DNA from 3 places in the Alteromonas sp. S005 genome. Region 1 is predicted to be linked to each of the others. Evidence: predicted binding sites of a transcription regulator. Region 1 holds the regulator's gene; each other region holds the start of a gene.
The links. The regulator sigma-54, encoded in region 1, starts transcription at its own class of promoters, with help from an activator protein. The targets are predictions, from matches to a motif close to GTTGGCACGNNNNTNGNNT.

Region 1 (10,827 bases):
TCTAGTTGATCGCGAACTTGTACTTTACAAGTCGCATATCATCATGGAATACCTTGATGAGCGTTTCCCTCATCCACCACTAATGCCGGTTTACCCTGTATCACGTGGCCAAAGCCGTCTTATGATGCACCGCATTGAGCAAGACTGGTACTCGCTTGCTGCCCGTATCTTCCGTGGCGAAGGTGATGTTGAAGCAGCGCGCAATGAACTGCGTGAAGCGCTTCTTTCTTTATCGCCTGTGTTTGGTGAAATGCCTTACTTCATGAGTGAAGAATTCAGCTTAGTTGATTGCTATCTTGCTCCGCTACTATGGCGTCTTCCTGCGCTAGGTATTGAGTTAAATGGCGCTGGCAGCAAAGAGATTAACGCGTATATGAACCGCATTTTCTCGCGCAGCTCATTTAAAGCGTCTTTGACTGACCAAGAGCGTGAGATCCACAATCCGCTATGACATCTATGACGTCAAACCAGCCCTATTTGCTTAGGGCTTTTTATGAGTGGATTGTTGATAACGATTTAACGCCGTACATTGTGGTTGATGCAACTAATGAATTAGTTGAAGTGCCGCAGGAGTTCGTTAAAGACGGTCAAATCGTTTTAAACGTGTCGCCAAGTGCTTGTGTTAACTTCTCTCTCGACTTAGACGGCTTATCGTTTCAAGCGCGCTTCTCTGGGCAACCAAGAAGATTAAGTATGCCTTGTGAAGCGGTAATGGCTATTTACGCAAGGGAAAACGGCGCAGGTACGGTATTTGCTACTGAAGAAGACATAGCTCGCGCACAGCAAGAGCGCACTGAAACACCTGAAGATGTGTCTCAACCGAGCGGGCCAACGCCGCTGGAAGACGCTGATTCTAGCGATGTTCAAGATGCGCCTGTTCCCCCTAAAAAGGGCAAGCCTAGCCTAAAGGTTATTAAGTAGCTAATTAAGTAGCTAACTGGGCCATATGCATGGCCGCTCTCTAAAAACTTTCAGTGTATTGACGTAGTCTGGTTTTGCAAAGCTATTCGCTAAAGCAAAGCCAGCTATTATCTTTTTATTCACCCTATCTAATGTGTTACTTCTCAATTCGAAGCTTATCTATTACCTCTCGCAATTAAGTTTCTGACTACAAAACTTTTGTCCTGATAGATACGAAAACACCCCATTACTTATAGGTAATAGGGCGCTAAAGTCGCTGATTCGCTATAGATCTATTAACGAGTTCGCGTTATCACAATACGACTTGTCGGAAAATCAAAGCGATGGGCTTCGGTTAGTACAGACGTTGACAACCCTTCACGGCTAGGGTCATTCGCGTTTGCGCTAGTTACCACACCTTGATGAAGCCTTACTGCATCTGCGAGGTCGTCCCTTACTACGTCATAACCTGCGGCTTCTCCACCACCACCTGCTGCTCCTGCGGCGGGGCCAGGCATAGTTGCTGCTGTTTCTGTGTTGGCCTCTGTACCGGCGTCCCAGGTCACTGTCATGAATGTTTTCGCATCACCCACTGCCATGTTACTTACGTTAGCTGCATTTAAGCCAGTAAACGCATCGTTGGTATTAACCAACATGGTCGTAACTGTAAGGCGCAGGTCGTCCGCATCTAACTCAGGTACGACTAATGTTAATTCTGTACCCATTGAGCGTGGGCCCAGTATTCCCTCTGAACTTAGCGCATCTAAAAAGTCAGTAGATTCTGTTGCTTCACTGATTACCATCGACGGATCACCGCCTTCAGCCATGATTTCAATGCCCATACTGGCAGGTGCGCCTTCTTCAAAAGAATAAAAGCCTGGTTCATGCAAGATGACAGCTGCAGGTGCAAAGGGTTGGGAATAGGTCAAATTAGTAATTTGAACCGTGTAAACTGCAGAATTACCGTTGATACCGTCTTGACCGTCCGAACCGTCTTGGCCGTCGTCACCATCGGCACCATCTTGACCGTCGACTCCAGCTTCACCCTGAGGACCCGCTGGCCCCTGAGGTCCTGTATCACCATCATCGCCGCACGCCGCTAAAAGAGCGGATAGCATTAATAACGTACTGAGTTTTACTATTGGATTAGTCATTGTAATGGCTCCTTAGGATGCAGGAACAGTTATAACAACACGTGCAACGGGGTTTAACCAACGGTGTACAGTTGAGTCTAAATCACTTGCACCTGAAGCATTGTCGGTGTCACCAAGCGCATTACGGTGAATGTGTACCGGACCATCTTCACCATCTTCTATTTCACCATTAACTACCTGTGCCCCCACACCTGTGCCGCCCGTACCTAAGTCAACGATACGAGTAGGCGCACCGCCGCCAGCAACGCCAGGAACACCATAACCCCCTAGCGCATTTCCTGTACCGGCTTCAACGACGTCAGTACGAGCACTATTTAGCTCATCGTTTAACTCAGTACCTGCGTCGTATGCATTGAGATAATACGTGTAAGTGCCCGGTTCTGTTGGAATTTCAACGCTGTCCATACCAACAAAAGCATCGTTAGTAGGTATCAACATAGACAAGAGTGAAAGGTAAGGCTTGTCCATAGTATTGAATTCGTAACTAAGCGTTGCTTTTGGCGCAAGAAGACCACCAAAACGATGCCATGTATTTGAGCCATTGTCGGTATCAACAGGGCCTAAAAGTGCTTCAAAGTTTGCACCGCTGGAGTCTGCGTTTTGCTCGTCGTCAATTACACCTGCTTCAGCAAGCCAGGCTAATGCCGAGGATGCTGGCTGGCCGACTTCAAAAGCGTCTACGGTTTCATCGTGTGCAACAACCAAGCGGGGGGTAAAGCTTTGCGCTTGGGTTAAATTAGTAATTTCGAGCTCTAGAGTAACGGCTTGGCTTGCTGATATAGATGCGAGCGACAGTAGGGTTGCGCTAGCAAGATTAGAGAATTTCATTTTGTTGTCCTTATTTATGACTTAATTCGCATAAAAATTTAGGGCACTAAAATGCTTAATTCATCACGGAAATATCACAAAAAGCACACAGATTTGTCTCGATAAATAACAATTTTGTTAGAAATTTTTAGTTCTAATTTTTCAATAGAAAATTGTTGTTTATGTGAAATAAAAACTTAAACGCTCTGGTCTTGTTGTTTATCGGCAAAATAGGAGCGAGATATGATCCTTATCATCTACAGCGGAAATAAGTTTCAACAATATATATCGCATTGCTTAAGTAAGCATAGCTTTCTACACGATGCAGTCTCTAACTTTCAATCAGCAGAGTCACTGCTAAAAGCGCAGCGCTATTCTCTCATTATTGTCGAATCACATCGATGCATTACGTGCTTACAGCGTATAAAGAGCTTAGTTGATAGCAATTCTGAAAGTTGGGTTGTTGCTGTTGAAAGCGATGTGACCACACCAAGTGAAAGAGACGAAGGGGTCGATGAAGCTAACTACTATGAAGCCGGGGTAGATGATTATGTTTCTGGACCTTACGATGAACGGATGTTTTCAGCGCGAATTCGCTCTCACATGCGCAGAAGTATGCCGAATTTAGATGGTTCGAGAGTTGTTGATAGTGGCGACGAGCGCATTGAAATAGGCCCGCTTCAAGTAGACCAAAGGTATCACAGCGTGACAATAAACGGGCAAGTGCTAGCACTAACGGCACGAGAATTTACCTTGTTGAATTATTTCTGTCGCCACCCTAATCAGGTCTTTTCTCGCAATCAGCTACTTAGTGAGGTGTGGGGGTATAACCATGAAGGCTATGAACACACAGTAAACACCCATATCAACAGACTGCGCACTAAACTTGATAAAGTTAACAGTATTAAAAATGGTGGCCAGCTAGTACAAACCGTTTGGGGAGTAGGGTACAAGCTTAATATTCATGGTTATATCGCCAAAGCCCTTAGCGCTTAAGAAGCCCTTAGCGTTTAAAAAGCCCTTAGCGCACATGCAAAATGATGCAGACACAAATCACACCTTATTTAATTTTAGTAGAGCCAATATACTTAAATTAAAAACAGGGTCGCCGTGCCTAAGAAAGCAAAAATACCAACCACGTCAGTGATAGTGGTGAGTATAACGCTACCGGCAAGCGCAGGGTCTATTTTTAGACGCTTCATGATCATGGGGAGGGTTGCGCCCGCAAGTGCCGCCGCAATCATGTTTACCATCATAGCAAAGGCAATAATGACACCCAGCATGTAGTCCCGCTTCCAGAGGGCGATGACAGAGGCAATAAGCACCGCCCAAATAGCACCATTTAAAAAGCCAATAGAAATTTCTTTACTAATAAGCCAGCGCGAGTTACTGGCATTAACATGTCCGAGCGCCATACCGCGGATAACTAGCGTTAGGGTTTGGTTACCAGCAACGCCGCCCATGCTCGGTACTATGGTATTTAAGATAGCTAACACGGCAAGTTGACTTAACGTGGCTTCGAATAAATCACTTACCATCGCAGCCATTAGCGCAGTGACAAGGTTAACGGCCAGCCATACGGACCGACGTTTAGTACTTTGCATAACAGGTGCAAAGGTATCTTCATCATCATCGAGACCGGCCATACTCATCATAGAGTGCTCAGCGTCTTCACGAATGATATCAACTACATCATCAATGGTAATTCGTCCTACTAGACGATTGTTTTCATCAACTACCGGTGCCGAAAGCCAGTTGTAACGCTCAAATAGGCTAGCCACTTCATCGTCAGGCATGTGCACCGGTATGGCTTCCGATTCTTCGTCCATGACATCAGACACTTTTTCGTCGGTATCTGCGGTGAGTAGACGGGTGACAGGAACAATGCCAACAAGGTTATCGGTTCTATTTACCACATAAAAGGTATCTGTATTTTCCGGCAACTCACCTTTTAAACGAATGTAGCGCAGAACTACATCAATGGTAACGTCAGGACGCAAGGTAATGGTATCGGTGTTCATGATGAAACCAGCGGTTTCCTCACCATAAGACAGTGCTTGCTCTGCACGCACGCGATCTTGTGCATCCATTGAGTCGAGAATGTCTGCTAACACAGGTTCAGGAAGGCTGCTTAGCGTTTCTGCTAAGTCATCGGTATCCATCTCTTCAAGTGCGTCAACCACATTGGCGGGAAGCATCTTTGTTATAATACCGTTTCGAACATCGTCAGACAGTTCTTCTAAAATGTCACCGTGAAAATCGCTATCAATCAGCTCCCACAACTCATCGCGAGTCCTGCTAGGGCTAGATTCAAGAATATGGGCAACATCAGAGGGGGGAAGTTCAAGCAGAAGTTTACGTACAGAGACAAATTGACCGTTGATCAATGCAGCGTTAAGAGCGCGTAACTGTGTTTGTACGTATTTAGAAACAAGCGCTTCTGCCATAAGGCGTTATTCCTACTATGCTGAGATTGAAAATAGAAGCTGTGTAGCCTAAGTATGTGTAGAATATCGCAATTATATTAAGTCTGTCATGATAATTGCGTAGGTTCTACAAGAGAATTTTACTTAACAGTGCTAACTGTTGATTAATTCAGCAAAGGGAAGTTGACTTACCGCTATTCGTCTTCGTTAAATTTACCTTCAATCAGCTCTTCAATAGCTGCAAGTGCGTCGGCTGCGTCATCACCATCAACAATAACATCGACCTGTTCGCCCTGATGACTCTCCAACATCATTAAGCCTAAAACGCTGCTAGCGTCTGCTTCTTTATCACCTTTTTTCAAAATGATTTTGGCATCAAATTGATTAGCCAGCTGTACCAGTTGCGTGGCAGCTCTGGCGTGTAACCCCAATTTATTGACGATAGTAAGTGTTTTTTTGATAGTCATTATTGGTTGAGCTCTCTGTGACGAATTTGCACATCAGGGTGTATTTCGCCGAAGGTTTTTGACAAGGTTTGGGCAATATAGACAGAGCGGTGTTGGCCGCCAGTGCAGCCGATAGCCACAGTCACATAGCTTCTATTGTTGCGTTCTAAATGGGGAAGCCATGTGGTCATTAAATTTTGAATTTGCCAAATAAACTTGGTCACTACGGGTTGTGAGCCTAAAAACACCTCAACGGGGGCATCTAATCCAGTGAGGTGTCTAAGGTCCGTTTCCCAATGAGGGTTTGGTAGAAAGCGCGCATCAAAAACATAATCGGCATCTTTGGGTATGCCATGTTTAAAGCCAAATGACTCAAACACCAGTACAAGGCGAGAGCTCTTTTTACCTAGGATACGTTCTCGGATCAGCTCTGCGAGTTGGTGTATTGTTAGCTTGTCTGTATCTAAGTACAAATCAGCGCGCTCAGTAATAGGAGCGAGCAGCGCAGACTCTGCTCTAATAGCTTCTGAGAGAGACTTATTTAGCTTGGCTAAAGGGTGAAGACGGCGCGTTTCGCTAAACCGCTTAACCAGTACATCATCGCTTGCGTCGATGTACACTATAGTCATAGACCAAGAAGAAGGCAGGTAGTCTAGAATCTCTACCAAATCATCAGGATTTTTGGGTAAGTTTCTTACGTCAATACTTACCGCAACTTGATCGTATTCATCAACAACAGTATGGGTAAGGGTAGGAAGCAAATTAACTGGGATATTATCAACACAGTAATAACCTAAGTCTTCTAATGCGCGAAGTGCGACAGACTTACCAGACCCTGAACGACCACTGATTATGATCAGCTTCACCTAAACTCTCCCTTATATTCTGGTTTCATCACATACGCGTTGTTGATTTAAGCGCCTGCCTATAATGTTTAAGCGCTTATTGTCTAACTTAATGCAGAAATAATTTCGTCGCTGTTTGTTGCACGTCGTATTGTTTTAATGGTTTCTTTGTCGCTTAGCTTGCCAGCAACGGTAGCTAATGTTTGAAGGTGTCCTTCGGTTTGCTCTTCGGGAACGAGAAGTGCAAAAAAAATATCTACAGGCTTTTCATCTAGGGCATCGAAGTTGATAGCAGGCGTGCTGGTTACAACAATTGCTATCACCTTATCAAGGCCAGCCAGGCGACCGTGAGGCAGTGCTATGCCGTTTCCAATACCCGTACTACCCATACGTTCTCGAGCCATCAAGCTATTTAGAACCGTTGCCTGGTCGATGTTATCGTTATGCTTGGCAGCGATATCAGCGATGATCTCAAGAATTCGCTTTTTACTATTACACTGAACCGCACACTCGGTGCGGTCCAGACTTACGATGGCTTGTATATCCATGCTTAATTAACTACTAATGTTTTTTCAGTTTTTCCTTATGCTTGATTACCTGCCGGTCGAGTTTATCAACCATGCTGTCAATCGCCGCATACATGTCGGTATTTTCTGAGGATGCGAATACTTCAGCGCCACTTAAATGAACAGTCGCTTCAGCTTTTTGATTTAATTTTTCAACGTTCAGGATGACATGCACATTAGAAATGTGATCAAAGTGACGTTCAAGTTTGCTGAACTTCGTATCGACATAATTACGCAAAGAGTCGGTGATTTCGACATGATGACCAGTAAGGTTGATTTGCATATTTCGTCTTCCTTATATTATTAAGCCCGGTTAGATAAGGCTTTTGCGTTGGTTCGACGGCGGGATCGATAACGATTCCCGGTATTTTGCTATTGTTCGCCGAGCGACTTTTATGCCTTGCTCGGCCAACAACGAAGCAATCTTGCTATCACTTAGCGGCTTGCTAGGATTTTCCGCAGCCACTAACTTCTTGATCAATGCACGAATCGCTGTGGATGAACATTCACCACCTGACTCGGTTGCAACGTGGCTTGAAAAGAAATACTTCAACTCGAAGATACCACGGGGCGTATGCATGTATTTTTGCGTTGTCACACGTGAAATAGTGGATTCGTGCATATCTACCATTTCTGCGACATCATTTAGCACCATTGGTTTCATCATTTCCGGGCCGTGCTCAAAAAAGCCCATTTGTTGCTGCACAATGCAATTTGCAACCTTCATCAAGGTATCGTTACGAGATTCAAGGCTCTTTATGAACCACTTAGCCTCTTGCATGTGCGAGCGGATGAATTGTGAATCGCTACTGTTCTTAGCACGGCGACTCATCGCAGCATACTGTTGGTTTACGCTTAGTTTAGGCAGGCTGTCAGGGTTCAGTTCAACCACCCAACGGCCATTTTTCTTAGTTACTGAAACATCAGGTATGACATACTCAGGCTCTTTAGTAACTAAAGCACTACCTGGACGAGGATTCAAGGTTTGAAGTAAACGCATTGCTTCGCGTAGCTGATCCTCTTTCAATCGGCTCTTACGCATAAGCGTGCGGTAGTCTTTACTGCTCAGTAAGTCCGAATATTCCTCGATAAGCTGCTTTGCTTCAGTGAGCCAAGGGGTGTCGTCCGAGAACTGGCGCAATTGCACCATAAGACATTCCTGAGGGTTACGGGAACCCGAACCAATGGGGTCGAACATCTGAATGCGCTTAAGCACACATTCGATTTCGTCCATCTCGATAGGCTCTTCTAAGTCATCGTCATTAACCGCTTCTAAGATATCGTCAAGGGTTACGGTTAGATAACCCGACTCGTCAATTGAGTCGATAATAGCTGTGGCAATAGCGCGGTCAGTATCTGAAAAATGAGTCAGGCGCATTTGCCAAAGCAAATGCTCTTGGATGTCTTCGGTAGTTTCACCTTGGAAGATTTGTTCGTCATCATTAGACGGGCCAGGCGCAGGCGCAGAAGAGGCGGAGTAGTACTCGTCCCAGGTGCTGTCGATAGGCAGCTCATCGGGAAGGTCGTTCTTCTCCAGTGCATCTCCTGCTTCTAGCGTGTCGCTTGATGCAGAAGCTGTCGCTTCAGCAGCGCTATCGTCACTATCGACATTGTTCTTTTCTACTTGTGGCTCGTCGCTACCTTCTTCCACTTCTAAAAGCGGATTAGAGTCGAGCGCTTCTTGAATCTCTTGCTGGAGATCAAGCGTAGAAAGCTGCAGCAGCTTAATAGCCTGCTGCAGCTGAGGTGTCATGGTAAGTTGTTGGCTAAATTTTAGCTGTAAAGATGGTTTCATCTACGTCTTATTTAAATGCTCTAAATTAAATATACCAGAGCGAAACTGAAAAATGACAATTCGGTTACACTAACTATAGCCTGAATTGTTCGCCTAGGTATACGTCCCTTACTTTTTGATTACTTAAAACCTGTTCCGCAGTTCCTTGCGCAATAAGCTCGCCATGACTCACAATGTACGCTTTTTCGCAAACATCCAATGTTTCACGTACGTTATGGTCCGTGATAAGGATACCAATACCCCTATCTCGCAGATGCTGTATTATCTTCTTTATATCATTAACTGATATTGGATCAACACCGGCAAATGGTTCGTCTAACAAAATAAATTGTGGTTTTGCTGCCAGAGCGCGAGCAATCTCTACGCGACGCCGTTCTCCCCCTGACAAACTCATTCCCGTACTATTACGTATATGGTTGATATTAAATTCATCAAGTAGTGCGTCCGCTTCTTCTTCCTGCTGTTGTGAATTTAAATCTTTACGGGTTTGCAAAATGGCCATGATATTTTCATGTACCGTAAGCTTTCTAAAAATTGACGCTTCTTGCGGAAGGTAGCCTATACCGCGGCGTGCGCGCTCATGCATTGGCTGATGAGTAAGCTCACTATCATCAATTTCAATCTTGCCTTTGTCTAGGTTGACCAAGCCCACAATCATGTAAAAAGTGGTGGTCTTACCAGCACCATTTGGGCCAAGAAGACCGACAATTTGCCCAGTAGAAACTGAAAGACTCACATCGCGAACGACTTGTCGCGATTTATACGATTTAGCAAGGTTTTTAGCGCTCAAAGTTGCCATTGCTATTCATTGCCCTCGTTGTCTTTCTTAGACGACGTTTTACGAATAGTGTCAGGAGTAAACACTGTTGTTACTCGACCTTCACCATTTTCACCGGCGCCACCTGTTGCAAGCAATTGTTCAGTAATCATATCGAACGTAATTTTATCCCCTTGTACTTTACTAGAATCTTGCTGTAGTTCGGCATTACCCGCCAGAGAAATAGTGCGATTAACCACCTCATAGCGAATTTCATTAGCTTTGGCTGATACCGGTGTACCGTCTTCTAATGATTGAGAGTAGCTTGCTGGGTTCCCTCGGGCGATAAATATTTCTCGGCCGCTGCCATCAGTAGCAATAACTTCTACTTCATCCGCTTCAATGAGGAGTGAACCTTGAGTAATCAGCACGTCTTCCTTGTACAGAGCCGTTTTGTTTTTACCATCAATAAACTGGGTATTTGACCCTATTTTAATGGGCTGTGAAAAATCTTCTTCACTGGCTTGTACCGCACCGCTAGCGATGGCAAGTAGAAAGCTAGTTGCTAGGGGAATAAGTGGTTTGTACATGATCTAAAAGCTCGTATTCTTGTGTGCGTAAATTCGCGTTAAACCCATTGCTTAAAATAAGGTATTGCGTACCCAGTATCTCAACGGGTTGATCAGATGTCATTTGTTTCGTGTTTAAATTTATTTGGATGTATTCGGTGGATAAGCTTTTGACAAAATCATCGCTGGTTTTATTTTCAATAACAACGCTATCTTCAAGCTGAATTAACTCATTGTTATACAGCGTTCCTTCCTGCGCAGTCACAACCCAAGGTGATGTTGCACTCTCTGTATAAAGAGTATATTTAGGCTGCTGAAATAACACGAAACCCAATTGGTCGTAGTGTTCCATAGACTCTGCAAAGACTTTGTGATTTAACTCGCCGTCTTGGTTGTACAAGGTTGTAGTTAAGTTTTTTGCCTTATATGCAGGCTTAAGCGCATCATTTTGACTGCTACCTTGCGTCTCAGGCTGCTCTTCCATCCAAGTTGGGACATACATCAACAGCGCTAAGATAAATAGCGCCGATATGCTTAAACCCAAGCGATTGAAGCCAAATTG
Region 2 (10,827 bases), on a different contig from region 1:
TGTTTTGATCATAAATTTGATTCGTTGATATACGCATAACTCACCTACCTTGCTGACTGCAAAATGGTATTAAATAATTCTTGAGCCGTAGACAAAATTCGCGCTGCGGCAGCATAGCTTTGTTGGTACTTAATCAAGTTTGCCGCTTCTTCGTCTAAGCTTACGCCTGAAACAGACTCAAACCAGTTTTGCGACTGTACTTTCATCGCTTCAGCGGAAGCCAATGAGACACTGGCCATTGATGCATCTTCACCAATGCGCCCTACCATAGACGCGTAGGCATCTTGAAAGGTTCTAGGCCTATTCGTCGCTTCGCTACTCACCTGTACTTTATTTTCATTTTGAAGAGCAGCTAAATTAAGCGCATTGCTGTTGTCGTTAAAGCCATCTGTATTATAGCTAATTGAAAAGCTATCCCCTGCTTTTGGTACACCGTCTAAACTGAGATCAAAACCAGGGTCCGGGCTTATTCCTGCCTGAGTAATAAGATTATTTAAATTTGTTGTTCCTGTGACAGTTGCTAACACTGTACCGCTTCCATCTAATACCTCGTAGGTATCTGCAGCGGTAAAGCTAATTTGAGCTGGCGCTGTGTTTAAAAGGCCACCCGCGCCGTCAAAGGCAGAAGTGCCCACTTCGGTATTTGACACTGTTACATCTACAATATTGGCACTGCCTAAATTTGTGCTATCGGCCCCGGCTCTTACGGGATTAGCGAAAGCCAAATCTTCGGGGCGATTAGTGGCTAAACTTATCTTTGAAGCCACGTCTTTAGTGGGTTGAATTAGAAACTCATTGCCAACGGTGTAAGGGTCACTGCCTGCAAAGTCTATTTCAATACCACCAGGCAGTTCATTAAACCCAGGCGATATAGCAAAGTTTGAAAAAACAATGTCATTACCTGAGCCATCTTTTTTCGGTGTGCCATCTGGATTTAAAAACGTAATTTCTATTTCGCTGGGCACGCCTGCAGCAACAGCAGTCACTTCAATTTTATAATCGGCGTCAGTTAATTCAGCACCTTTACCCTCGGTAATCTGCGCAGTAACAACATAGTCGCCATTGGTATCTTCGTAGGCTAAACCTCTGAACGAAGGAATATCAAAAATATTACCGCCAATTTGACCATCTAAATCCATACCCAATTTATTCTGCGTATTCATCGCATCAGCGAACGCAACCGACAGTTGACCGACGTCACGCATTGTCGGCCCTAACACTTCATTGCGATACTCAAACAACCCACCCAATGCGCCGCCAAGGTCACTTTCCAAAATTCGTAACGATGCATTGTTCTTTGTTTGTGAACCAAAGTCAGTTTCTAACTTTATTTCTTTTGTCGTTAAATCGGCACTAGAGCTTAACTCAAAGAGATTAAATGCACCGTTTTCTAGTACGAGAGACTCGCCCGATGTGAGATTAATAGTAACTGCGCCGTTTTGGGTAGTGCTTTCTTTTACCGTGATCCCCATTATTGAGGCAAGCTCGTCTATGGCCTGATCTCGCTCGTTTAGCAACGCACTGGGTTGGTCGCTCGTATTGTTGCCGTTGGCAATCACAATATTGCGGTTTAAATCACCAATGTTGCCTATTAGGGTATTCGCTCTGTTAACCATTGAAGTGAACTCCAAATTGAGTTCCTCTTCTTTTTCTAACATATAGTCAGACAGCGTTCTCATACGGTTGTAAAGTGATTCAGATTTACTTAGTACCTGTTCGCGAGATGCAAGATTTGTTGGATCATCAGCGGCAGTTTGTAACGCAGAAAAATATTCGCTTAGCCCCTTTGAAATCGAGTTAGCTTCGCTGGCTAGAAGATTGTCTATTGCCGTAGTTTTACTAGAAAACGCTTCGAGCTCACCCACTGCAGTAATATCGCGACGTAACTGGTTCTGCGCAAATACGTTGATTACCCGCTCGGTGTTGCCAATCTCAACACCAAATACTTGACTGTTTTGAAGCTCAGTGCGCTCACGAACATAGCCAGGCGTATTCACATTAGCAATATTGTTACTTGTAGTTTGAAGTAACTTGTTGCTAGCGTTTACGCCACTTGTGGCTAATGAATATAAATCAACAGAACTCACTGTATTCTCCTCACCTATAGCACCTGAACTATGGCCCTAAACTATGGCATTAACGTGTTAAGACGTTCGCTGTTATAAACAGCCATTATCTTACTGGCATATTCAGGGTCAGTAGCGTAACCGGCGTCTTGGAGCGCACTTGTATAACGCGCAGCATCTGAAGCATTTTCCACAGCATGGCTATAGCGAGGCTGTGTGGTAATAAAACGTCCGTAATCTTCCATTGCATCTTCTACTGATGAGTAAGATCTAAACGCCGCTTTTTGTTTCTGTGGCAGTCCATTGCTAAACTCCAATGTATCCACAACCGCTTGCTCTCCTTGCCAACCTTTGTTGGCTTTTATGCCAAACAGATTATGCGAACTAGTGCCATCGGACTTGTGAATGACAAATTTTCCCCATCCCGTTTCTACAGCCGCCTGAGAGACGATTGCTTTTGGATCCATGCCATATTTTGCTGCGACTTTTTCGGCAATAGGCATAAGGCTCTCAACAAAGTGCTCCGGACTTTCAAACATGGCGTCTTTTTGAGCCGCCTGTGTTTTTATTGAGTTAGATGAAAGCGCTATATCTTGCGCTTCAGCTACCTTGTATTCACGGTTTCTATTGAGCGATGAAATATCACCGTCGCTTCTAATCACGCTTGCTGGTGTGTAGCTATCTTCAGATTGACCAAGCTGCTTCACAATCACATCAGCTAGACCTAAGCCTCCGCCAGATGTTAAATCTGTAGCAAGCTGCTGGTCGTGCATGTCGCGATAAAACTTTACTTGTTGCGAATTGAATGGACTATTTTCGTCAGCAAGGGCGTCTTGCGCTTTACGCATCGATTTCAACATCATTTGCACAAATATTGCCTCGAACTGCTGTGCAGCTTCTTGCAATACTGTTTCATCGCCTGACGCAATAGCTTCGCGCATTTTGTTTATGCTGCCCATATCATGAACATTACGTGCCATATCAAGCTGATTTTTTGTGCTTAATGATTCCATCGTATTTATTCCGCTGTAACCCTGTATTATTCCTATCGAATGCTTTTAAAGACTACTTGTTTTAGATGATCACAAGCTCGCCGCGTAGAGCGCCCGCTTGACGTAGAGCTTCTAAAATTGCCATTAAATCACCCGGAGCAGCGCCAACTTCATTAACCGCGCGCACCAGCTGATCAAGAGTGACGCCTGGCTCGAACTTGAACATTCTGCTATCAGCTAAATCGACATCCACAATTGACTGTGTGGTCACCACGGTTTCACCGTCGGCAAATGCATTGGGTTGAGCAACCTGCTGGTTTTCAGAGATCGTTACTGTTAAACCACCGTGTGTAATTGCCGCAGGCAGTAAGCGAACATCGCTGCCTATTACGATTGTGCCGGTGCGGCTGTTAATCACAACGCGTGCTGGTGCATCTGCCGGCGTAAATTCAAAGTTTTCTAGGGTAGCCAAGAAGCCAACTCGCTGACCAACATCACGTGGAGCAGTAACTCGAACCGATGCGGCGTCGATGGGTTTTGCAATGATGTAGCCATTTTCAGGCTGCGCACCCAGTCTTTGATTAATAGTGTCAGCTAGCGCTTTTGCCGTCGAAAAGTCAGGATAATGAAGGTTGAGTGTTAGCGTATCCCCATTGGCAAAACCGCTGGGAACCGAACGTTCTACCATGGCTCCATTTGGAATTCTGCCCACGGTAGGTGTATTGACGACAATTCTCGAGCCGTCGCCGCCCTGTGCGCCAAACCCGCTCACAACTAAGCTTCCTTGCGCTACTGCATAAACTTCTCCATCTACACCCCGAAGGAAGGTCTGCAGCAGGGTCCCACCTTGGAGACTCGACGCTTCGCCTACCGAAGACACCGTGATATCTATGGTCTGACCCGGCTTGGCAAAAGCTGGAAGTTCTGCGTGGACTGCAACCGCCGCTACGTTTCTGATTTTTGGCTTAGTGTTAGCATCAAGGCTAATACCAAAATTACGCAACATGGTTCTAAAACTCTGCTCGGTGAAAGGGCTCTGCTCCCCTGTCCCGGGTAAACCGACTACTAATCCATAACCAACTAATTGGTTGCTTCGCACGCCCTGTATACTCGCTAAATCTTTGATACGCTGCGCCGCTGCTTGAGAAGATAAAAGCAATGAGAAAACGGCTAGTACTACAGTAAATAAACGCATGTTCATTCTCCTACCTTAAACCTAAAGAGGCCACCAAGCTGAATCAAAGAATTTGGTCAACCAGCCTTTTTCTTGGGCGCGAGCAAAACTGCCTGTCCCCGAATATTGAATGCGTGCGTTGGCCACTTTTGTGGAAACAATTTCATTTTCCGGGCTAATGTCGGCAGGGCGAATAATGCCGGTGAGACGAATATATTCATCACCTTGGTTCAGGGTAAGCCACTTTTCACCGCGGATAACCAGATTATTATTCGGAAGCACATCTACAACGGTTACAGAAATAGCACCATTTAAGCTGTTGCTTTGATTGGCCGTTGCGTCACCAGAGAAATCTCGAGATGAACTTATTCCAAGTTGAACTGACTCCCCACCAATATTTATTGCTTGCCCAGCAAGCCCAGTAATAGGGTTTAGATTAACGTTCGAATCTTTTGCTGTACTAGTGTCAGCTGACTTACTCGCCTGGGTATTCTCGCTTAGGGTAACGGTAATAATATCCCCTACTCGTCTGGCAGTTACGTCAGAATATAGGTTATTAGCCAACCGTGAACGAAATAGAGAACCATCTTCCACTACCGTTTCACGCGGGTAATCTGGCACAACTGGCGCAAACGACGGGTCGTTAGCCTGAACAGGTGGCTCGTTTGTACTGGCGCAGCCGCCAAGTAGAAATAGTGCAACAGATAAACCTAAAATACGCATGACGCTACCTATTAAAGTTGCTGGATAACTTGACCAAGCATTTGGTCAACTGACGATATGACTTTCGAGTTCATTTCGTACAAACGCTGACTTTCAATAAGGTTTACCAACTCTTCGGTCACGTTTACATTTGACGTTTCAAGGGTTCCTTGAGAGATATAACCTAAACCTTGAAGCCCAGGGATACCTTGAATAGGTGCACCGCTTGACGCCGTCTCAACAAAAAGGTTCTGCCCCGTTGGCTGAAGACCAGTTGGATTCACAAAGTCAGAGATATTCAATTGACCTAAAACCTGTGGCTCTGCTTGTCCACGAATGCTTACGCTTATTTCACCATCTTGCGAAATAGTGATTTGCTGCGCATCTTCAGGGATAGCAACTTCAGGCTGAAGCAAGAAGCCAGCACCAGACGTCACAATTTGCCCTTGGTCATTAAGTGAAAACTGACCATTTCGTGAATATGCGATAGTGCCGTCGGGCTGAAGAATTTCGAAATAGCCTCGCCCTTGTATCGACATATCTAGCGCATTTTCAGTGGTGAGCAAGTTGCCTTGCGTATGTGCTTTTTGCGTAGCGACCACTTTTGAACCTGAACCGAGCATTAGTCCAGAAGGCAATTCAGTATCAGCAGACGAGCGACCACCTGGTTGATTAATGTTTTGGTAAAGTAAATCTTCGAAAACTGCGCGGTCTTTTTTGAACCCTACGGTTGATGCGTTTGCAAGGTTGTTAGACACAACCGCTACATCGGTTTGTGCGGCGTCTAGACCGGTTTTACTAATCCACAGTGCTGGATGCATGTTAACCTCCGACGTTGCCCAACGGGCAACGGTATTTAAAATTCATTTACAGAATACGTAGTAGCTGATTACCGCGAGTATCAAGCTCTTCTGCTTGTTTCATCACTTTTACTTGAAGTTCGTAATGACGCTGAAGACTGATCATGTCTACCATCTCTTCAACAGCATTGACGTTAGAACCTTCAAGCATGCCAGACGCCACTTTCACGTTAGCGTTAGCCGGCGCAACCGAACCATCTTCCATTCTAAATAAGCCGTCAGTGCCCCGCTCCATATCTGCATAGTTTGGAGAAACTAACTTAAGACGTCCGACTTCCTCGATAACATTGGCTGGAGCACCTAGCTGCCTCATAGACAAAGTGCCATCAGCGGCAATGTTAAGATTATCTAAAGGTACTGGAAGAAAAATTGGCCCGTTGTCACCGAGCACCACACGGTCGTGAATGTCTGTCAAAATTCCGTCGTCGCCTAATTTGAAGTTGCCGTCACGAGAATAGGCTTCTTGTCCATTTTGATCTTGTACCGCAAACCAGCCATCGCCTTGGATTGCCACGTCTAAATCGCGGTCCGTTTTAATCATTGGGCCTGACTCATAGTTATTAGACGGACTTTCAGTCATAGAGAACACGCGGGTTGGCAAACCTTCGCCGTAAGCGGGCATCGATCTCGCTTGCTCTAATTGAGCTCTAAACCCGGTAGTCTGCGCGTTAGCTAAGTTATTGGCTCTAACCCCAGTGCCTAATAGGTCTTGGGATGCGCCACTTGCTGCAATGTAGAGAAGTTTGTCCATGACTGACTTTTGACTCTGATTAAACCTTAGACAAGATTTAGCAAAGGCAATGCCAATGTGTGGATTTTTAACTCAGGTAGAAAATATGGTGTGTATTAAATTGATATTTAAAGGAAAATAATAGAGCCGCTGTTCTGCGGCTCTTTAAAAGATCGGCAATAGTGGGGACTTGGACGCCAACGTATTGCCGCTTTAATATTCTAAAAACGGCCCTTTATTTTAACTATCGAATGTTCAGAATAGTCTGGTTCAATGAGTTGTTAACCTCAAGGGCTCTAGAGTTAGCCTGGAAGTTACGCTGAGCTATAATCATATCGATAAGCTCGGTTGTCAGGTTAACGTTCGCTTGCTCAAGGGCAGAAGAATTAATTTCACCAAATGTACCGGTTGTAGCTTCACCTGCTAGTGCCTCACCCGAAAGAATACTTTCTTTCCACTGTGTGCTGCTCTCTTGTGTCAGGCCTTGCTCATTAGAAAAGCGAACAAGCGCCACACGAACAATCGGCTCAGAGGTTCCGTTAGAGAAGGTCGCGCGAACCAAGCCATCAGGGCCAATATCAATACCCGTGAGTCGTCCTACCGGCAAACCATCTTGTTCTAGTGACGTCACCTCAAACGCTGAAGCAAACTGCGTTGGTTCGTTTGGCGTAGCGTTATTTACATCGAGGTTGAAATCAATGCTTATCTGCTGCGTAGGGTCCGAGCCATTTGCGAGGATACCCGCGCCTAGTGCTTCAGTTTGCATTTTGAAATCTAGCGTTGGTAAGCCATCTGGCGTTTCCATACCAGAGAAATCACCACCTTGAGAGAAGATGAGTTTAGATGCAGTTACCGCATTACCTGTATTACCGCCAACCGAGTTAACTGCTGTTGCCGGGTCAGTGTCAGCACCAGTAGAGTCTGTCATATCAACAAGGGTATCGTCGATTGCTGTAGCAACGTACCATTCGTTATCAACGCCAGGCGCACCATCTTTAATGAAATAATAGGTCATAACATGACTATCACCTAGTGAATCATAAACGGTAACCGATGTTGCCGCGTTGTAAGTCAACGGATCTTCAGGGTTGAAGTCTTGTGGGTCTAATCCAACATCACCGGCTGGGAGGTTCATACGGATATCGACTTCAGAAGTTTGCTGCGGTGAGCCAGAAGAATCAGGAATGCGAACAGGTTCAGTGGTACTTAGCGCAACTGATGCACTCGTTCCATCGGCATTGACTGGAAAACCGAGAAGGTTGTCGCCATTACTGTTTACAACAAAGTTGTCACTATCAAGTTTAAATTGACCAGCACGTGTGAATGAAAAGTCACGTGACGTAATTTCAGGTACCGTCGCAAAGAAACCATTACCAGTAATCGCGAGATCAAGCGACGTGTTAGTAAACTGCAGGCTACCTTGAGAAAATTGCTGCGCAACTTCCTGAGTTAGTACACCGTCACCTACTTTTGTTTTACCACCCGCCAAAAGAGATGCAGCATAAACATCACCAAATTCAGCACGTGATTCTTTAAAGCCAACCGTATTTACGTTTGCGATGTTGTTGGCGGTTACATCCAAATCTTTTTGTGCGGCCGATACGCCACTCAGTGCAATATTAAAAGACATTATTGATTCTCCTACTAACTGCCGATTTGAATGACGTCATCAAGATTGATACTGACATCACCATCCAAATTCAAAATTACGCCCTGACCACTACCGGCCAAGCTGACACTTCCAACATGACGATTAACGGCAGTGTTAAGCTGAACACCTTCGCCGTTTAGTTCGCCAGTGGCACTGATAACATATTCACCGGGTGCCATCTGGTTGCCATGTTTATCTTTGCCATCCCACTCAAACTCAATGTTGCCGGCACTTTGTGTTCCTGCATCAATGGTTTTGATGACCTCACCGAACTGGTTCTCAATGCTAATAGTCATATTTTGAACCGTTTTCTCGTTTACTATGACGCCAGAGAGCCCTTCACCTTCGTTCGCCATGTAACCGACATTACCTTGAACTAGCACGTTTTGACCGATAAGACTCGATGCTTGCAATGCTTGATTCGAAGTCATTGAAGCCGCGAATGATTCGAATTTTTCGTTTAGCTGGGAGATGCCGTCTGCCATCGTAAATGACGTCATCTGCGCCACCATCTGATCGTTATCCACCGGGGCCGTAGGATCCTGATTAGCAAGCTGTTCAGTCAACATTGAAAAGAAATCTTCTTGCGTTAACTGCTGCTCGGTACCATCGGCAACTTTGACAGTTTCTTCCTTCCAGTACAGATCCGTATTTAAGCCGGTGTTGTTTATGGTGTTCACTGATTAATCCTCACATTATTCAAGCGGCAAATTACTGCCCTTGACCTAACTGCAGTACGCGGCGGAAGATTCGCTTAGTGGTATCCGCTACCTGTACGTTTGTTTCATACGCTTTAGACGCTGACATCATATTTGCCATTTCTTCTACAATGTTGACATTAGGTTTATAGATATAGCCTTCTTCGTCCGCCATTGGGTTATTAGGGGCATATTCAACTTGGAGCGGTGCGTCGCTCTCCACTATTCCTTTAACCTGAACACCTGTACCCTTTGACTGATCGCGCATAGCATCTTGCAACGCCGTTGCAAAAACAGGGTGACGAGCTCGATAGGTTTCGTCATAGCTACTACTTACCGAGTTTGCATTAGCAATATTACTCGCAGTGGTATTAAGACGGACATTTTCGGCCTCCATACCTGTACTCGAAATTTGCATTACATTAAATAAACTCATGACTATTGACCTCCTGAGCTAAGTGCTTTTTTCATGCCCTTAATTTTTCCATTCAAAAACTCAAGGCTTGCTTGGTAGCGCAATCCATTGTCTAAAAATCGGTTTCTTTCCGCCTGAACTTCTACCGTGTTACCGTCACCCGTGTCTGGCTGGGTTGGAACGCGATACTGCATGTCAAAATTTGCCGCTACAGACGAAGGGTTGCCGCCTAAGTGGCGCTCATTTGTCCGCACTAATCCCGAAGTGGCATGATTTGTTGCGCCGCCGGATGATTCTCTCATCGCTGACTGCATGGCTTTATTGAAATCAATATCTCTTGCTTTATATCCAGGCGTATTCGCGTTAGCTAAATTCCCTGAAATAACCTCCATACGCTCTGTGCGTATCTTGAGCGCAGACTCGTGAAAGCCCACCAGCTTATCTAGGTTAATAGCCATAACATGACCTCTGACATACATTAAAAAACTTTTGTGTCGACAAGCTAAACGGAAAGTTACAAATTAGCGTTTTGCCGTTTTACTGTCGTTTGCAGAAATAGTTAGCAAGGCAGATGCCATAATGGGATTTTGACGGGAAGAAGAGGCGCTAACGATCCGGATTGATATATAAAATGCTTTATATATCAATCCGATAAATTAGGTTATTTTTTTTGATAGTAAAGACCGGGGTGACACTTCACCATACTGTAAATATCACTCGCAGCACTTATAGACTCTGACGCGCCAAGAAATAACACGCCATTGGACTGCAGCTGTCCGGCAATTTGTTGCAGGATCCGTTGCTTAACTTCTGCTGAAAAGTAGATCAATACATTACGGCAAAACACGATATCAAAGCGACCAAGCGCGGCATAACTTGTAAGCAAATTCAGACTTCTAAAGCTCACCATTCGGCGGACTTCAGGTTTTACCTGCATTAGACCTTCTTCGTTTTGTTGGAAAAACGCTTGTCTTCGCTGTGGAGATAAACCTCTGGCAAGAGACAACTCGTCGTAAATGCCAGCTTCGCACTTTTGCAGCATCTCAGAAGACAAATCAGTAGCGACAATTTCAACGCCCGCCCTAAGAGCCCCCGGACGTTGTCGCTGAAATTCAAGCACAGACATTGCGATGGAGTAAGGTTCTTGCCCTGATGAGCATGCAGCACTCCAAATGCGAATCTTCTGATTTTTGGTTGATAAGGATGGCAATAAATCCTTTAAAAGAAGGTCAAAAGGATAGTTATCGCGAAACCATAAAGTTTCATTCGTTGTCATTGCGTCTATAACGCTTTGAAGCAAGTTTCTATCAAGACCACGTACGACAACATCAATCAGTTCGTCTGCAGACTCGTACTTGTGTTTATAAAGCAACGAAGCCAAACGGCTGCGGACGAGATATTGCTTATTCTCCCCCAATACTATGCCGCATTGCTTTTCAAGAAACTCTCTAAACTTAAGATAGCTCGCAGGCGAAACGTCTTTATTAGCCAATCCTTTTCTGCTCCGTTATTCGCACTCGGTCATCAGCCACTTCTGTA
Region 3 (10,827 bases), on a different contig from region 1:
TACCATACCCTCATCAATTTGCGGTATAGGGTTTGCCCAGTATTCCTCGCAAAGTAAGTCGTTGTTAGAGCATTTGTGGGGTGGTACTAATAACCTCCATATTGCTTTTGGAAGTTTTTCCGTTTTTTTAGCGATTGCAATTTTTGCTTCTATCCCGTTAATGAAGCGCACTCACTTTAAAAAGGACCTGCAAACAAAGGACCTAGTGATTCTGCCCTTTATCGGCTTTCTAGGCGGCATTATTACGGCCTGGCTTTCGGTGGGAGTGGGGGAGTTAGTGGCGGTTTATCTGATTATTCGTGGGTTTAATGTCACCATGTCTATCGCTGTAGCGGTTATTTTATCCGCGTTTACTGTCTGGTCAGCGCTGCCGTATCACGCCTTTATAAATCCGTCTGTGGTATGGCAAGTTGTTTTGTTTGCGGGGGCAGGTGCAGTTGTCGGTGGAATGATCGCAAAATATGTAGTTTTGGCCTTTTCTGTTCAACGTTTAAAACTTTTTTTCGGCCTTTGGGTACTTATTTTAGGTGTTACAAGTTTACCTATTTTTTAAAGTCATGAGCTTGCAACAGCAAATAGCCCAGCTCACTACAAATTAAAGCCTAAAGGTAACGCACACGATTTAGATTCATCTAAACGCTTATCTCGATAAGGAAAGGTAATATGGATATCAATCTTGCTTCCCAAAAGCGATACAAGGTGCTTCAGCCTAAATGGTCATCTCACGCGGTTATTTATCAGGTCAATACCCGTCAGTTCTCAGAGGAAGGCAATTTTGAAGGAGTGAGAAAGGGGTTATCCCACATTAAATCACTTGGCGCTGATATTGTTTGGCTTATGCCTGTACATCCTATTGGCGAAAAAAATAGAAAGGGAGAGCTTGGAAGTCCTTACGCAGTAAAAGATTATCTGGCCATTAACCCAGAATTTGGTAGCGAAGAAGACTTCAAAGCACTGGTGGAAGAAGCGCACAGACTTTCGCTTAAAGTCATCATAGACTGGGTGCCAAATCACAGTGCGTGGGATAACCCTTTGGTTGAGCAGCACCCCGAGTGGTACGCCAAAGACTACAAAGGAGATTTTCGCCCGTCTCCCTGGTGGGACTGGAGCGATATTATTGAGTTCGATTACGAACAAATAGGTCTTCGCAAATACATGATTAACGCGCTCTGCTATTGGATTGAAAAATTCGATATTGATGGGTTTCGCTGTGATGTAGCGGGGTATGTCCCCAACGATTTTTGGCAGCAAGCAGTGCAAACGCTAAGCGCAATCAGGCCAGTTTTCATGTTGGCTGAATGGGAGAATCGAGATCTTCACGAAAATGCATTCAATATGACATACGCATGGAGCTGGAACGAGACGCTACATGAACTCGCTCATGGAAAGTGTTCACTGGATAGGTTGCGCAAGTATTATTCGTGGAACGAACGCAGCTGGCCTCACTCGGCTTACAGAATGACCTTTGTGAGTAATCATGACAAAAATGCTTGGGACGGCACTCAGAGTGAACAATTTGGTGATGCGCTTGAAGCCTGCATTGCTTTATCGGTAATAGGTGAAGGCATGCCGCTCATTCACAACGGGCAAGAAGCTGGGGAAACCAAGCGTTTAGCGTTTTTTGAGCGCGACCCTATACACTGGCAAGAACATGAAATAGGCAACTTGTATCGCAAGCTAATTGCTCTTAAAAAATCCAAAGCCGTGCTCGGAAATGGAGAATACGGGGCAAGAATGATTCAGGTGCCAAACTCTCAGATGGAAAAGGTTTTTAGTTTTGTACGTTGTAGTGAAAACGAAAAAGTATTAGTCGTGATTAACTTCTCAAACGAGCAGCTTGATGTAACGTTTGAAGAACCATTGTTTAAAGGTGCATATACGCATTGGGAGCGAGACGAAGCTAAGACCTTTGGCGCTGACTCAGTGTGTAGACTCGCGCCTTGGCAGTTCGAGATATGGATTGCTTAACCGTGTGATCGTTTAGTGTCATCTCTAACTACAAAAGGTAAAAAGCGCAATATTTTTTTACTAAGTGAAAATTAAGGATGAACTATGACTGCGAATGATTCAGCTAAAAAAAACGAAGACCGCTCGTTAAATAATCATGCTGCGCTTAAGACTTCCATTGCCAATGGTGATGTAGAAGAGGTAAAAGCGCGACTTGAAGGACACACTTTGGATAAGCTAGAAAAAGGTTATCTTATCGATCTCGCACGCTTGAGTGGTAACAGTGAAATCGTGGAAGTGATAAACTTCACACCCGAAAGTTAGATGCCAAAGTAATCCGCATAATGTAAGTGTGTTCCCCCTAAAAAAGTGAGGGGACACACCTTAACTTGTATTTCAGTGATTAGTATTATTTGAATCTATTCGGCAAGTCAGAATTTTGCTTCAGCCCTTCAACTTTATCTTCAACGGGCTTTTCGAGTTTAGACACGGCGTAGGCAACGCCAAAGCCCAAAAAACTTCCCACCAAAACATCGGACAAGTGGTGTGCATCGCGCTTAGTCCTCGACTTTCCAATAACTGCTGTAGCAGCTAAACCTGCCGCTGACGCTAATAGTAAAGGTCCAGAACTACGAGGTATTGAGCCAGCAACTGCAGCTACTGCTGAAGCGTGCCCTGAAGGCATAGAATTAAACTTATCTTTTAAAGCAGGGCCTTTTATCTCAGGGCCGATCTCTGCTCTTGGGCGCTTTCGTCCAATCAAACGTTTAAGCCCAGCGTTAAGTAATCCCGCTACTGAAGCTGATAACGTCGACTTTAAAAGAAAACGCTGCACCTTTGGTGCATGCGTCATCTTAGATAGCGCGTAAGCAGAACCCGTAATGGCGACGACAGATGGAGGCGTTGTTGCGTTGCTCAAAGTGCTAGATGTTACAAAACTCTCGTTATTTTGCGTTGTATTAGCACTTGGCTTGTTCATTTTTCGCAATGCTTGATACGCAAGTAAGCCTTTGACTCCTGTGGAAGCTAACATAAAAATCCCTCTTCGATAAAGTGATGAACTGTTAAGGAAAGTCCTTGCCGTGTACAACATCGAAGGCATGTGTACATAGCATTCGTAATCGTAGAAAAAGAGCCGCATTTGCGGCCCTTATATTACTTAGTCATTACTCTTCCGAGTTATCGTCTAAATTTCCTTCAGATGTACGTTGATAACGCTTAAATTCCGTGCGTGTAATCAATTCATCATCATTTAAATCCATCTTATCAAAGTTGCGTGTGACGCCACTTCTTGATGCTTCAGCTTTAGTAAGCTCACCATCGTTGTTCGCATCCATCATCTCGAATTTACTGCGTGCAATTACCGCTTCATCTGCGATAACAGTCTTATCGTGAACGACAGTATCTTTCGCCACTCGTTCGACAGTTGTCTCTTTTAGATTCTCATTGGCTAAGAGCTCCGTTTCAGCTCTTAGCTCGTGAGTTAGCCTTTTATCTTTCGTTGCGGCAACTACTTCATCTACATCGGTATCAACTTTAACTTTCGTTTCTATCGTACCGTTTACGCCCATGCTTTCTTTCATCGACTTTATGGTAGATAAAACTTCATCATCAAAATGTTGAGGGTGCTTCATAACATGAGTATTAAACTCTTTAGCTGAAAGCTGCATGTCTGAATTAGTATCAATTTTAGAGAAGTGCTCATAAATTTCATCGTCGTCTGCCTCTTCTCGTGAGATGTAGCCGTTATCATCGTTGTCTAAATCAACAAAGGTTGTATCGATTTTCTCCATGTCGTCGCCAGCGAATGCGCCTGCAGATAGAGCGGCACTAATTAGTGTAGCAATAGTTAACTTTTTCATATCTTACTCCTTGGTTTTTCGGCCTCCATACTGCTTAAAAACGGAGGAGAGAATTCACAAAGGATCATTCACAGCATATGCCATCCCATTAAATTTTAATTAAATCAAAGTTTTATTTTTTTTTGGAGTTGGCGGGCATTACACTGAATTGTGAGAAATATAGAATGTTATGCAAAAGTTACCCAATATTTTTAACGAAAGTCGCACAAGCTCAGCGTGTCGTTGTAAGTAAAAATTGGTTGCTTCACCTCTGATTAAAAACGCAGTGCCTTAAGTCGCAATTATATAGGCGCTGTGCACCACTGAATTGATTAAAAAAATAGCAATATTTTTGTTCAAAGCACTATTTTTTTTAAAATATCGGAGTAGAATCCGCGCACCTTAATTTCGATGTGACTTTCATGGACATTGGCTTCCATCACCTTGAAGAAAAGCGTCTATTAACGCTTTCTTTTTATATTGCCGGCGCGTTTGTCGTTATTGCGCTTGGTTTTGCCATTTTAACCAGCTCTGGCGCTATTTTATTTGACGCCGCTTATTCGTTAATTGCTTTTGTTATGTCAATGCTAACGCTCAAAGTAGCTAGCTTAGTTCAACGTCCAGATGATGACCGGTTCCACTTTGGTTACACGGCAATAGAGCCTACGCTAAACATGTTTAAGTCGCTTATTATCATTGCCACGTGTGTGTATGCCGTCGCGAGCTCTGTTCAGAGTTTATTAGCAGGTGGTCACGCTGCTGAGTATGGTATTGGTATGGTTTACGGTGGAGTGGCAACGGTGGGCTGTTTTAGTATCTCTCTTTACATGCGTGTCAAAGGTAAGCATTTACTGTCCGACTTAGTAAAAGTGGATTCCCACACCTGGATGATAGACGGTGTGCTAAGTGCATCCATCTTGTTCGCTTTTATATTGGCCTACGCGTTAGAGTTAACGGAATATAGAACGCTGTCGCCGTACGTAGATCCTGTTTTATTGATTATTCTTGGTTCGGCAATGTTGCCGGTGCCTTTTAAGATTCTGCGTGAAAGCCTTAATGAAGTGATTAACAAAGCGCCGCCTGAAGCTATCTCGGCGGTAATCGAGAAAAAATTCAAAAAAACGTTAGCTGACGTACCGTATGAGCATGTGGAGGTGCGAATTAGTAAGCGGGGTAGAGATGTTTATCTGCTAGTCCATATTATTGTGGATGATGCATTCTCGTTTGCAACGATCAGTGAGTTAGATGAAATTCGACTAAAATGCGAAGCAGAGATGCGCGAGTGGGACCCAGCAATTATCATGGATATTTTATTCATCAAAGATCCTGAGTTAGCAGAGTAATGATATGGGGTGAATATGACATTTCTCGTATTCACCCTTAGCGTGGCTGGCAAAATTCTCCAAATTTTCCGATAATCAAGTCTTTAAACTAATTGAAGATGTGATGGATAAGCGACTTCCGCTATATAAAAAGCTGCTGGTGATGTACCGCATAGAACCGGGGTGTCTTGGGCCGCAAGGTGCTGACTACGTCGAGGAATTCTGTGTATTCGCCAAGAAAAAGCTAAAAGACAACCATGGTCATTGTTTGCGATGGACCATTAAGCCCCGCTATGACAAAACACTGCCTGAGCTTGAGTTTCAGATAAAAAATGCCGTACTTTCCCGTGACAATACGGCCAAGTATATGGACAGTTTCGGCATTGATATCGACGCTTTTGAAGAGGAGTTAGAAGAATCACTCGCCGATTTGGTTGACGCATTTTTTGAGCGCTAACTTTCACATTGAGCAGCTATGGTATAAGTCGCCGTCTAAGACTCTAAACAGCGAAAAGTTTTTCTAAGACCAGAGCCCTAAACCACGCCCCAAAAAAGAAAAGTAAAAAAAGAAAAGTAAAAAAAGCCCCGCCATTTCTGGCGAGGCACGTTTATTCATTTTGTTCACGCGAATCAGCAAACTAGCTTGTTAGACTAGTTTAAAGATTTAAGCTTCTTATAACCTTCAGCTTCTAGCTCATCGTTTACGCACTCTAATACGAATACGTCTTCCGACTCGCCTTTTGTACCTTCTTCTTCAGCGATTTCTTTACAGAACTGGGTTAATTCCACTACTAGTTCTGCAGGTGCCTCTTCCGATGCAGCTGCAATTACAGAAAACGCCATTGCGCTTAAACCTACCAAGCCTAAACCTATAAAGCGTAAACCTTTCATAATTACCTCGTTAAATAGTTGTGTAAATATTTACGAGCGGGATATTGCGCCTAAGTTTTACTATTAAAAAGCTAATTTTTTTGTTCTAGAAGACAAATTCTTTTCATCAAAAATTTAACAATTTTTGACTCTTAAAGCGTCAGGAAGCGAATAGTGAAGATGGGAAATTTTTTGATATCTTGGTAGTTCAGGATTTAAAAGAGTGGGCTAGACCGACGCTAAAGTGTAAACCTTTGATGGGCATTCTAAAGGCTTTTTGGCATAATGCGCGGCCTAAAGTAGAAAAGTAACGACAGCGCTGAAACCATGCCCACAATAAATAACGTATTCTCTTCAGATGGCCTCCTTGCTGGTGCTATCAAGGGGTTTGTACCTCGCGAAGCTCAAACTGAAATGGCAAAGGCGGTTAAGCGCGCTATTGATACCACAGGTAGTTTAATAGTAGAGGCGGGTACAGGAACGGGAAAGACTTTCGCTTACCTCGCTCCTGCATTGTTGAGCGACGGAAAAGCCATTGTTTCCACAGGAACTAAAAACTTACAAGAGCAGTTATTTCACCGCGACTTACCGCTGGTAAAAAAGGCCTTAGGCAGCAAGCGAAAAACTGCACTGTTAAAAGGCCGTTCAAACTATCTTTGTCTACACCGTGTAGCGCAGCACAGCGGCAACTCTACGCTGGTTGAAAAAGAGGTATTGGGCCAGCTTTCAGAAGTGAAACGTTGGTCTAGTACCACCAAAACAGGTGATATGGGTGAGCTAAAAACCCTTCCCGAAGATGCCCGCGTTTTACCGCTGGTTACCTCTACAGTGGATAATTGTTTGGGTCGCGATTGCCCAGATTATGAAGATTGTTACTTGGTTAAAGCACGCAGAAAGGCGCTGGATGCTGATATCATTGTGGTAAACCACCACCTTTTCTTTGCTGATATGGCACTGAAAGACACAGGGTTTGGCGAACTTATCCCAGAAGCTGACGCGATTATATTTGATGAGGCTCATCAAATTCCCGATATTGCGAGCGATTACTTTGGCGAGTCACTTTCGACAAGACAAATTCACGACATTGCGAAAGATATCACGCTGCTGTTCAGAACAGTGTTAAAAGATGCTGGGCAGCTAGATAAAGCAGCTGACAAATGCAGAATGATTGCCTCTGATCTACGCTTATTGTTCCCGGATACGGCCGAACGCGGCAACTGGGCCGAGGCGCTAGACCGTGACGACGTGCGTATGCAGGTGGGCAAATTAGCCGAAGCACTGGGTGTACTGCATGAAGTGTGTAAGTTACACATTGGCCGTGACAAAGATTTAGACAACATGTACGAACGTGTTGTGGCTGCAAGAGAGCAGTTAGATGCGTTAAGCGACAATAAGCAAGAAAATGTAAGTTTGTGGTATGAAACTACTCAGCGCCACCTCATTATGCATTTAACGCCCTTATCGATTGCCGCTAAATTCAGACGTTTCGTATCATCGCCGCCGCGCGGGTGGATTTTTACCTCGGCAACCTTAATGGTAAACGGCGGTTTTGATCACTTTCAGCGCCGCATGGGCTTAGAAGACGCAGAAACGTTAGGATTGGATAGCCCGTTTAATTATCCTGAACAGGCTATGTTGTGCGTGCCTCGCTATTTACCAGAACCAAACAGCTTCGCTATGCGCGAAACTTTGCTAGAAACAGCCAAACGGCTAATTAAAGCGAGTCGCGGCAGATGTTTCTTGCTGTTTACTAGTCACGCTATGCTCAAGGAAATTGCGCAGAAGCTAGAAGGTGAAATAGACAACCCGTTGTTAGTGCAGGGAACAACAACCAAACAGGCTCTTCTTGATGCCTACCTTGCCGATGAAAAAGCGGTATTGATGGGCACAGGCGCGTTTTGGGAAGGGGTAGACGTGCGCGGCAACGACTTGGTTTGCGTGATGATTGATAAGCTGCCTTTTGCGTCACCTGATGACCCGCTGCTTCAAGCGCGTATGGAAGATGTAAAAAAGCGGGGAGCAAACCCGTTTGGTGTTATTCAAATTCCCCAAGCTGTTATTACGTTAAAGCAGGGCGCTGGACGACTCATTCGAGACCCGACTGATAAAGGCGTTCTTGTCATCTGTGATAACCGGTTGGTGACAAAACCATACGCCAAAACCTTCGTCGGTAGTTTGCCAGATATGAAGCGAACAAGAAGTTTGGATGAAGTAGAAACATTTTTAGCCGGCATTGATGAAGCCTAAGTTAAAGCACTGAAAATGCAGTTGAAGAGAGCTCATTCTCTAACGCTTTTTTCAGTTGATATGAAATAAGAGAAAAACATGAATATTTTAGCTATAGACACCGCAACCGAAGCTTGTTCGGTAGCGCTTCAATTCAAAGACACTGTGATTACGCGTTTTGAAATATGCCCTCAGCAGCATAGTCAGCGTCTTCTACCCATGGTTGATGAAGTGTTAAAGGAAGCTGAGGTTTCGCTGGGCGACTTAGATTTATTGGCTTTCGGTCGAGGCCCCGGAAGCTTTACTGGTGTTCGCATAGCGACGGGTATGATCCAAGGGCTTGCGCTAGGAACTGGGCTAAAGGTCGCCGGTGTAAGTACGCTTGAAGCTATGGCGTTTGAATTGGCGAGTAAAGACGAAAACCGAGAAGCGATGATCGCTGTTGCATCGGATGCACGCATGAATGAAGTGTATTTTGCTGTTTATAAGCAGACAAAAGAAGGTGTTTTACTCACTATTGAAGAGCAAGTTTGTCCGCCGGAGGTAGCTATTGAGCAGCTAAACGCCCTGCGAGAAAATAGCAGCGCGGCTGTGATTGCCGTTGGAACAGGCTGGTCTGCTTATGATGAGCTTACGAAATGGAAGTCTGAAGTAATTGGGGAATCAACGTGTGACGTTACCCTCCCAAACGCGAAATTCATGTTAAAGCTTGCACAAGATGCCTATGGCAAAGGTGAAGTGTCTGAAGCTGTGAATGTGGAGCCTGTTTATTTACGCGATAAAGTAACGTGGAAAAAGTTACCGGGAAGAGAGTAGTAGTACTAAAAGGCGTGCCTTGTTAAAGCAAACGAAATACTGTGGTTTGCTCTTATCTGGTACGCTTTTTGCGTATCTAACCTCGTATGATTATCAATAATAATTTTGCACTACCGTCCTCTGAACCTTCGCAAGGACGAGTCGCAAAGATCAACAAAGACCCCGAACAGCAAAGCAAGGGGCAGAGTGAATCGTCGGTAAAGGCGATCGTTGTTGCACCCGATGAACAGGGTACGGATAACGCCAAGGCCTACCAGCAATTTATCCGCGAGGATGGCAATACTTATTCTCAAAATGCGATAGCCTCTTACACCAGCTTTGAAAAACAACAGCAACGTGAATCTATCCAATCAATGTTCGGTGTAGATATCTACGCATAATCTTTTGCAAGCTGCTGCTTTTTGCCTTGTACATTAATTCTAACAAATTGTTAAATTTCGCAAACAGGCTTGAACAAAACCTAGTATATCTGCTCTAAAGTGTGTGTATTACAGATACGCCTTCTTATTTATGCGTTAGATTAGTTGAACGACAGTGGCTGTCGTTTCGTAATAATGCTAATGTTTGGTTGCTGGAGTGCGGTTTTTCTTTGTAACTTAAAGAGATACGTAAAGGTATATAAGAGTTTTTAGATGTGTATCGCACGTGGACTTCATTTGGAACACTTGCTGTTTTATTTGTAATCCATACAAGCGCAACATTTTTTCTAGGGTTCACAGGAGCGCTTTAATGTCTCGTTATTTAGTTTTACTTACGGTCATGTTGTTTACTGGCTGTACCATAGTTCCAGACAGTATTGATGTACCAGAGGGCACACAGTTAGTCAGCTACTCTAAAGCGGTCACTTCCGGTGCTAATGCGCAAGGTCAAAAAGCGCGTTGGGGGGGGATGATTGTAGGTGTCGAAAATAAGCCTAACAAGACTCTTATCGAACTTGCTCACTTCCCTTTGAACCACTACGGTAAACCTTCCACTAACGGCGAAACATCGGGTCGTTTCAAAGTTCAAATAGACGGGTTCGTTGACCCTATTGTTTTTGAAGAAGGACGTTCTGCAACATTTTTAGGCAGTATTACTGTGCCAACTGCGGGTATGGTGGGCGAGCAACCTTACATCTATCCAACGATTATCGCAGATGACTACCATATGTGGAGAAAACAAGAGGTTTACGATGTAAACACTTATTTCTTTAACTACCACACAGGGTGGTACTCGCCATTTTATGGTTTTAACGGGCCGTGGATGTTTCCACACTTTAATCGAACCCGAGTTATCCGTTATCAAAACGCGCCTAGTAAGGCCAAAATGCCATCTCGGAAAACAGGTGTTAGCAAAGCAAAGAAGACGTCTGCTGCGCAGTCCGTGCAAAGGCATTAACATAAATAGTGGTTATTTATAAAGCGGCATATTTTTGCCGCTTTATGTTTTTTGGCGGAATAAAGGAATAAGGGAGGCGGCAACTATTTGCCTGCATGGAGTGTTATGATTGAAACAGAATTTAACATTGGGGCAATACACTTAGCAGCGCTAGACAATCAAGGTGTTGGTAAGGTTGTGATTGGTTTACACGGGTATTTGGATAACGCAGAAAGCTTGAGATTGCTCGCGCCTTATCTACAAACCCACCGCTTTATTGCAATCGATCTTGCAGGCCATGGTCGTTCATCTCATCGCGTGCATGGAGCGCATTACAACCAAGCAGATTACCTGCAAGACTTGTACGCCTTAATTGAGTCCCAAAATTGGGAAGAGGTTATTTTACTGGGACATTCACTTGGGGGAATCCTTGCTAGCTTATTCGCCGC

Region 2: the regulator sigma-54 is predicted to act here: its motif matches at 6,584-6,602, upstream of V7R55_RS03655 (flagellar basal body rod protein FlgF).
Region 3: the regulator sigma-54 is predicted to act here: its motif matches at 3,876-3,894, upstream of V7R55_RS10240 (EF-hand domain-containing protein).

What each region holds. Positions count from the first base shown of each region.
Region 1 is NZ_JAZETN010000005.1:19,673-30,499, reverse strand. Features, by position in the region: gene sspA (stringent starvation protein SspA) at 1-451, shown strand, start outside; gene V7R55_RS08155 (ClpXP protease specificity-enhancing factor) at 448-921, shown strand; gene V7R55_RS08150 (spondin domain-containing protein) at 1,197-2,054, opposite strand; gene V7R55_RS08145 (spondin domain-containing protein) at 2,067-2,882, opposite strand; gene V7R55_RS08140 (response regulator transcription factor) at 3,105-3,857, shown strand; gene mgtE (magnesium transporter) at 3,950-5,308, opposite strand; gene V7R55_RS08130 (HPr family phosphocarrier protein) at 5,482-5,754, opposite strand; gene rapZ (RNase adapter RapZ) at 5,754-6,599, opposite strand; gene ptsN (PTS IIA-like nitrogen regulatory protein PtsN) at 6,683-7,126, opposite strand; gene hpf (ribosome hibernation promoting factor) at 7,140-7,427, opposite strand; gene V7R55_RS08110 (RNA polymerase factor sigma-54) at 7,458-8,939, opposite strand; gene lptB (LPS export ABC transporter ATP-binding protein) at 9,013-9,738, opposite strand; gene lptA (lipopolysaccharide transport periplasmic protein LptA) at 9,741-10,286, opposite strand; gene lptC (LPS export ABC transporter periplasmic protein LptC) at 10,255-10,827, opposite strand, start outside.
Region 2 is NZ_JAZETN010000002.1:243,629-254,455, reverse strand. Features, by position in the region: gene flgL (flagellar hook-associated protein FlgL) at 1-37, opposite strand, end outside; gene flgK (flagellar hook-associated protein FlgK) at 45-2,087, opposite strand; gene flgJ (flagellar assembly peptidoglycan hydrolase FlgJ) at 2,129-3,079, opposite strand; gene V7R55_RS03670 (flagellar basal body P-ring protein FlgI) at 3,141-4,253, opposite strand; gene flgH (flagellar basal body L-ring protein FlgH) at 4,275-4,955, opposite strand; gene flgG (flagellar basal-body rod protein FlgG) at 4,967-5,755, opposite strand; gene V7R55_RS03655 (flagellar basal body rod protein FlgF) at 5,802-6,545, opposite strand; gene flgE (flagellar hook protein FlgE) at 6,769-8,154, opposite strand; gene flgD (flagellar hook assembly protein FlgD) at 8,169-8,855, opposite strand; gene flgC (flagellar basal body rod protein FlgC) at 8,887-9,309, opposite strand; gene flgB (flagellar basal body rod protein FlgB) at 9,312-9,746, opposite strand; gene V7R55_RS03630 (CheR family methyltransferase) at 9,950-10,780, opposite strand; gene V7R55_RS03625 (chemotaxis protein CheV) at 10,796-10,827, opposite strand, start outside.
Region 3 is NZ_JAZETN010000007.1:44,456-55,282, forward strand. Features, by position in the region: gene V7R55_RS10220 (sulfite exporter TauE/SafE family protein) at 1-553, shown strand, start outside; gene V7R55_RS10225 (alpha-amylase family glycosyl hydrolase) at 664-1,968, shown strand; gene V7R55_RS10230 (hypothetical protein) at 2,053-2,271, shown strand; gene V7R55_RS10235 (phosphatase PAP2 family protein) at 2,357-2,980, opposite strand; gene V7R55_RS10240 (EF-hand domain-containing protein) at 3,114-3,809, opposite strand; gene V7R55_RS10245 (cation diffusion facilitator family transporter) at 4,211-5,131, shown strand; gene V7R55_RS10250 (hypothetical protein) at 5,235-5,567, shown strand; gene V7R55_RS10255 (hypothetical protein) at 5,762-6,001, opposite strand; gene V7R55_RS10260 (ATP-dependent DNA helicase) at 6,308-8,227, shown strand; gene tsaB (tRNA (adenosine(37)-N6)-threonylcarbamoyltransferase complex dimerization subunit type 1 TsaB) at 8,306-9,022, shown strand; gene V7R55_RS10270 (hypothetical protein) at 9,109-9,402, shown strand; gene V7R55_RS10275 (Slp family lipoprotein) at 9,752-10,399, shown strand; gene V7R55_RS10280 (alpha/beta fold hydrolase) at 10,505-10,827, shown strand, end outside.